Regions from separate parts of the Streptomyces sp. NPDC086766 genome, predicted to be linked through region 1. Evidence: riboswitches for the same ligand, from Rfam matches in the RefSeq annotation. Region 1 holds a riboswitch; the other holds the start of a gene.
The links. A riboswitch is a leader RNA that binds a small molecule or an ion and turns the genes downstream of it on or off. The one in region 1 is predicted to bind glycine.
Positions count from the first base shown of each region.

Region 2: linked by a shared signal. The riboswitch ahead of gcvT (glycine cleavage system aminomethyltransferase GcvT) and the one ahead of gcvP (aminomethyl-transferring glycine dehydrogenase) in region 1 are both predicted to bind glycine.

Region 1 is NZ_JBIVBI010000003.1:10,409-13,806, reverse strand. It holds gene gcvP (aminomethyl-transferring glycine dehydrogenase) at 1-2,239, opposite strand, end outside; glycine riboswitch at 2,416-2,510, opposite strand; gene ACIPM1_RS05830 (PRC-barrel domain-containing protein) at 2,624-2,995, shown strand; gene ACIPM1_RS05825 (DNA polymerase IV) at 2,917-3,398, opposite strand, start outside.
Region 2 is NZ_JBIVBI010000019.1:39,082-42,479, forward strand. It holds gene gcvT (glycine cleavage system aminomethyltransferase GcvT) at 107-1,234, opposite strand; glycine riboswitch at 1,423-1,518, opposite strand; gene ACIPM1_RS28355 (AAA family ATPase) at 1,692-2,381, shown strand; gene ACIPM1_RS28360 (enhanced serine sensitivity protein SseB) at 2,478-3,281, shown strand.

The DNA.
Region 1 (3,398 bases):
CCGGACCGGCCTCGGGCTGGAGGGGGTGGTTCGGCAGGTACGGCGCGAGGTGCTCGCGGACCGCCACCGGGCCGACGCCCGGACCGCCGCCGCCGTGCGGGATGCAGAACGTCTTGTGCAGGTTCAGGTGCGAGACGTCGCCGCCGAAGTGGCCGGGCTCGGCGAGGCCGACGAGGGCGTTGAGGTTGGCGCCGTCGACGTACACCTGGCCGCCGGCCTCGTGCACCGCCGCGCAGATCTCGGCGACGTGCTCCTCGAAGACGCCGTGCGTGGACGGGTAGGTGATCATCAGAACCGCGAGCTCGTCGCGGTACTGCTCGATCTTCGCCCGCAGGTCCGTGACGTCGATCTCGCCGTCCTCGGCGGTCTTCACGACGACGACCTTCATGCCGGCCATCACGGCGCTGGCGGCGTTGGTGCCGTGCGCGGAGGAGGGGATGAGGCAGACGGTGCGCTGGGCGTCGCCGTTGGCGCGGTGGTAGCCGCGGACAGCGAGCAGACCGGCGAGCTCGCCCTGGCTGCCGGCGTTCGGCTGCAGGGAGACCTTGTCGTATCCGGTGACCTCGGCGAGGCGCTCCTCCAGCTCGCGGATGAGCGTGAGGTAGCCCTGCGCCTGCTCGGCGGGCGCGAAGGGGTGCAGCTGACCGAACTCCGGCCAGGTCACCGGCTCCATCTCGGTGGTCGCGTTGAGCTTCATGGTGCAGGAGCCCAGCGGGATCATGCCGCGGTCGAGCGCGTAGTCGCGGTCGGCCAGCCTGCGCAGGTAGCGCAGCATCGCGGTCTCGGAGCGGTGCTGGTGGAAGACCGGGTGGGTGAGGTAGTCGTCGGTGCGCAGCAGCGCCTGCGGCAGGGCGTCCGCGGCGGCGGCGTCCAGCGCCTCGACATCGCCCTCGATCCCGAACGCGGACCACACGGCGCCCAGCTGGGCGCGGGTGGTGGTCTCGTCGCAGGCGATCGAGACGTGGTCGGCGTCCACGAGGCGCAGGTTGACTCCGTCGCGGCGGGCGGCGGCGACCACGTCGGCGGCACGGCCCTCGGCCCGGACGGTCAGCGTGTCGAAGTAGGCGCCGTGGACGACCTCGGCGCCGCCCGCGGTGAGCCCCTCGGCGAGCACGGAGGCGTAGCGGTGGGTGCGGCGCGCGATGGTCCGCAGGCCGTCGGGGCCGTGGTAGACGGCGTACATGCCCGCCATCACGGCGAGCAGCACCTGGGCGGTGCAGATGTTGCTGGTGGCCTTCTCGCGGCGGATGTGCTGCTCGCGGGTCTGCAGGGCCAGGCGGTAGGCCCGGTTCCCGTCCACGTCGACGGAGACGCCGACCAGGCGGCCCGGAAGGCTGCGGGCGAACTTCTCGTGCACCGCCATGTAGCCGGCGTGCGGCCCGCCGAAGCCCATCGGCACGCCGAAGCGCTGCGTGGTGCCGACCGCGATGTCCGCGCCGAGCTCCCCGGGCGACTTCAGCAGCGTGAGGGCGAGCAGGTCGGCGGCGACGGTGACCAGCGCGCCCAGCTCGTGCGCCTGGTCGATGACGGGCTTGAGGTCGCGTACGGCACCGGAGGCGCCCGGGTACTGCAGGAGCACGCCGTTGATCTCCCGCCCGGCGACGTCGGCCGGAATGCCCTCGCTCAGGTCCGCGACGACGACCTCGACGCCCGACGGCTCGGCGCGGGTGCGGATGACGGCCACGGTCTGCGGCAGCGCGTCCGCGTCGATCAGGAACAGGCCCTTCTTGTTGCGGCCCATGCGCCGGGACAGGGCCATGGCCTCGGCCGCGGCGGTGCCCTCGTCGAGCAGGGAGGCGCCGGAGGTCGGCAGGCCGGTCAGCTCGGCGACCATCGTCTGGAAGTTCAGCAGCGCCTCGAGGCGGCCCTGGGAGATCTCCGGCTGGTAGGGGGTGTACGCCGTGTACCAGGCCGGGTTCTCCATCACGTTCCGCAGGATCACCGGGGGCGTGAAGGTCCCGTAGTACCCGAGGCCGATCATGGAGCCGAGGACCTCGTTGCGGTCGGCGAGCGAGCGCAGCTCGGCGAGCACCTCGGCCTCGGTCCGCGCGTCCGGCAGGTCCAGCGCGCCGGCGTTCTTGATCACATCGGGGACCGCGGCGGCCGTGAGGTCGTCGAGCGAGCCGTAGCCCACCTGCGCGAGCATCTTGGCCCGGGCCTCGTGGTCGGGGCCGATGTGGCGCTGCTCGAAGGGTGTTCCCTGTTCGAGCTCGGAGAGCGGAATGCGGTGGGCGGTCATTGCGGAGGCCTCCTGGTCTGACGCGACCTTCGAGGGGCACCACGGCGCGGGTACCCGAACGGCCTCCCCCTCTGTCATCTCGACCTGAGAGCTTCACCGGGTCGCACTGAGGCTCCCGGCTTTCACCGTCGGTGAGAGCGGAAGCCGTCGACACCCGCCCTGCTTTCCAGAGTGACCTCGTCCGTGCGGTACGTGGGCCTGAGAGATTCCGGGGAGGATTTGCTCCTTCGGCGCCTCCGATGATGCTGGAGGACTCTCCCGCACGGGGTCAGCAGCCGCTGCCAGCGTACCAGCGGGCCCACCACACGGGCTTTCGAGTGGCCGCCTATCGCGATGTGCTCTTTTGTAGTGCTTACGGATGTATTGCGACCATGTGGAGGGCCCGTGCAGACCGACATCGATCCGCGCAACCTGATCGGCCGCAAGGCGTTCGACCGCAGAGGCATCAAGATCGGCACGGTGGACGAGGTCTATCTCGACGACGCGACCGGCGTGCCGGAGTGGGCGGCGATACGCACCGGCCTGTTCTCCAGGGACGCCTTCGTGCCCCTGGAGCCCAGCGAACTGGTCGAGGGCGCCCTGCGCGTCCCCTTCGACCGGGCCCTGATCAGGGACGCCCCCGACTTCGGCGTCGGCCGCCATCTCTCCCCCGAACAGGAACTGCAGCTCTACCACCACTACGGCCTCGACGTGGCCGCTCCGCCGGCGGTCCCGGACCGTGACTTCGGCAAGCTGGCGGGCTCGGAGGAGGCCTGAGCCACGGCGTCGTCCGCCTCCGCCACATCCCCTCCGGCCGCGTCGGGCGACCTCGCCCCGTCCGCGTCCGGCGACACCGCCCCGGCCGCCTCCGGCGACGTCATCGCGGCGGCGTCCGCGCCCCGATCGGCCGAACCCGCCGAGGTTTCCCCGGGCCCGCCGGCTCCAGGTCTTCGCGCCACCAGCGGCAGCGGATCCGCCGGCTCCAGCTCCGGGTCCTCCACGCGGAACGTGCGTACGCGTCCCGGCCCGGAGTCGGGAGTCTCGAAGCGGACCGTGACCCGGCCGAGCCCGCTGCCCTGCACCCACCCGTGGCCGTACACCGTGTGCCGCACGTCGTGGCCCGCCGGCCAGCGCCGCTCGGCGGGCGCCGGCCGCTCCACGGCCGGCTCGACCGCCGGTT
Region 2 (3,398 bases), on a different contig from region 1:
GGCGTCACGGACGCGCGGACGGGAGCCCGCGGGCGGGCCGCCGCGCGCGGACGGACGCCGGAGGGCGCCGACCGGGCCGTGCGCCCGCCCGGACCGCTCCCAGTCTCTACTTCCGGCGCTTGTAGAAGGGCAGCGCCACGACCTCGTACGGCTCGTGGCTGCCCCGGATGTTCACGCCGACGCCCGCCGTGCCCGGCGCGGCGTGCGCTGCGTCGACGTACGCCATGGCGATGGGCTTGCCCAGCGTGGGAGAGGGGGCGCCGGACGTGACCTCGCCGATCACCTCGCCGCCGGCGACCACGGGGTAGCCCGCGCGCGGGACCCGGCGCCCCTCGGCGACCAGGCCGACGAGGACCCGGGGCGGCTCGGCGGCGGCGCGCTCGGCGGCGGCCGCCAGCGCCTCGCGCCCGACGAAGTCGCCCTCCTTGTCGAACTTCACCACCCGGCCGAGCCCGGCGTCGAAGGGGGTGAGCGAGGTCGACAGCTCGTGGCCGTACAGCGGCATCCCCGCCTCCAGGCGCAGTGTGTCCCGGCAGGACAGCCCGCACGGGACCAGCCCGGCCGGCGCGCCCGCGTCGGTCAGCGCCTGCCACAGCTTCTCGGCGTCGGACGGGGCGACGAACAGCTCGAAGCCGTCCTCGCCGGTGTAGCCGGTGCGGGCGATCAGCGCCGGGACGCCCGCGACCGTGCCGGGCAGGCCCGCGTAGTACTTCAGGCCGTCCAGGTCGGCGTCGGTCAGCGTCTTGAGGATGCCGGGGGACTCGGGGCCCTGGACGGCGATCAGCGCGTAGGCGTCCCGGTCGTCGCGGACCTCGGCGTCGAAGCCGGCCGCCCGCTCGGTCAGCGCGTCGAGCACGACCTGGGCGTTGGAGGCGTTGGCGACGACCATGTACTCGGTCTCGGCCAGGCGGTAGACGATCAGGTCGTCCAGGATGCCGCCGTCGGCCCGGCAGATCATGGTGTAGCGGGCGCGGCCCGTGCCGACGGAGGCGATGTTGCCGACCAGGGCGAAGTTCAGCAGCTCGGCGGCCTGCGGGCCGGTGACCGTGATCTCGCCCATGTGGGACAGGTCGAACAGGCCCGCCCTGGTGCGCACGGCGAGGTGCTCGTCCCGCTCGGAGCCGTAGCGCAGCGGCATGTCCCAGCCGGCGAAGTCGGTCATCGTCGCGCCGAGCGAGCGATGCAGCGCATCGAGCGCGGTACGGCGCTTCTCGGAAGGTTCGGTACTGCTCATCGGTCGGTCTCCCAGGGAGATGGGGTCCCCCCGCGCGAGCAGAGCCGGGCATGGGGGAGGGCGAGGAACGTTCCTCCCCATCTGTCATCGGAACCTGAGAGGTTCGCCATGACCCGCCGGTGGACGGACGGTCACGGCTTGCACCTTGGGTGGAGCCACTGCGGCAGCGGCCCGCTTTTCAGATGTGCCTCGCCCACGCGGTAATGGTGCCTGAGAGATTCAAGGGAGGGACTTGCTCCTTCGGCGCCCCAGCGGCCTGCTGGGAACTCTCCCGCGCGGATTCAAACGGCCGGTATGCAGTTGGCGCGCACATCATTGCACGCCCGGCCCGATCCTGGCAGGCCGCGTCTGTAACCGGTCTGTGGCGGTACGCGTACGAAAACGCGAGACCCCCCGTATTACCGTCTCTTTACACTCGGCGGGGAGGGGGAACTGTGACTGAGCCCAGGGGAGGACGATCACGGTGAAGAGGACGACGGCGCAGGCGACCACCCCGGCCCTCGCGCTGCCCGAGCGGGGCCTGGCCCTGTCCCGGCGGCCCGCGGCCGGCCGGCGGTGCGGCGGGCGCCCCGCGCCCGTGGTCCGCGATCTGCGCGACCGGGCCGGCCGGGGCCCCCGCGCCCTCCTCTTCGGCCCCGGCGACGTGGTCGTGATCACCGGCCTGCCCGGCAGCGGCAAGTCCACGCTGATGCGCCGCGCGGTGCGCGGGGCGCGCGTGGACTCGCAGGACACCCGCGACCGCTGGGACGCCCGGGCGCCCCGCCTCCTGCCGTACGCGCTCTACCGCCCGCTGGTCCGCCTCGCCCACTACGCCGGGCTGCGCCGCGCCCTGCGGGCCGGCGGCGGAGTGGTGGTGCACGACTGCGGGGCCCAGGCCTGGGTGCGCGGCTGGCTGGCCCGCGCCGCCCGGCGCGGCGGCGGCACGATGCACCTGGTCCTGCTCGACGTGACCCCGGACACCGCGCTGGCCGGCCAGCGCGAGCGCGGCCGCGGCGTCTCGCGGTACGCCTTCCTGCGCCACCGCACGGCCGCCGCCCGGCTGCTGCGCGCGGTGGAGCGGGGGGAGCTGCCGGAGGGGTGCGGCTCGGCGACCCTGCTCGACCGGGACGCGGCGGACGCGCTGCGCCGGATCGGCTTCACGGGCTGACCGGCTCCGGTCGGTGGGAGCCCGGCAAGGCGCCCCGGCCCCGGCACCCGCTAGCCTTGCCGGTCAGAGCAGTGGTTCCCAGCAGGCGGTAGGCAGATGGACTTCCCGGCGGACTTCCCCGCGGATCTTCCCGCGGACTATCCGGCACAGGCGCACCCCCACCCGCACGGCGGATGGCCCGGCAACGAGCTGGAGGAGGTGCTGTCGGCCTCCCTCGGCGTCCCCTCCGCCGGCGCACGGATCGTCGAGGTCCTCGGGCGCAGCTTCGTGTGGGTCCCGCTGCCCAACGGCGGCGGCCCGCACAGCGGCCCGCTCGACCTGCCCACGCTGGAGGTCGAGGGCCAGGCCTACGTGCCGGTGTTCAGCTCCGAGGAGCAGCTCCGCCAGGTCGCCGGCTCCCAGATGCCCTACACCGTGGCGCCCGCCGTGGAGTTCGCGCGCGGCCTGCCCCCGCAGGTCGGGCTGGCCCTCAACCCGGACGGCGTGGTCGGCATCCCGCTGCCCCCGCCCGTCGTGGCCGAACTGTGCCGGACGGGCCTGACCCCGCTCGACGGCCCCGCGAGCGGCGGCCGGGTGCGCCTGTACGAACCCGACTGGCAGGACGACCCGGTGGACTTCCTCTCCGCCGCCTCCGCCGAGTTCGCCGGGACGGGCGTGGTGCTCAGCGCCCGCCGCTGCCTCGCCGTCATCGAGACCGCCGACCCGGTCCTGTTCGTCGGCGTCGAGCTCTCCCAGTGGGAGGGCGACCTGCGCATCCGCCCCATGGACGCCCTCGGCCGCGCGCTCGGCCGGGCCCCCGCCCCGTGGCCGGTCAACCTGATCCTCCTGGACGCGGCCCAGGACCCGGTGGGCGAGTGGATGCGCGAGAAGGTGCGGCCCTTCTACCAGCACGGCAACTGAGGGCCTCCCGGACGGGCGTGCGGGATCGCGCGGCGGCCCGCGGACGGCCCGCGGCCGCGCGAGGACGGCAGGCGTCCCGGGCTCCCGGGCGGGCTTAAGCTAGGCCCTGTCGTCAAA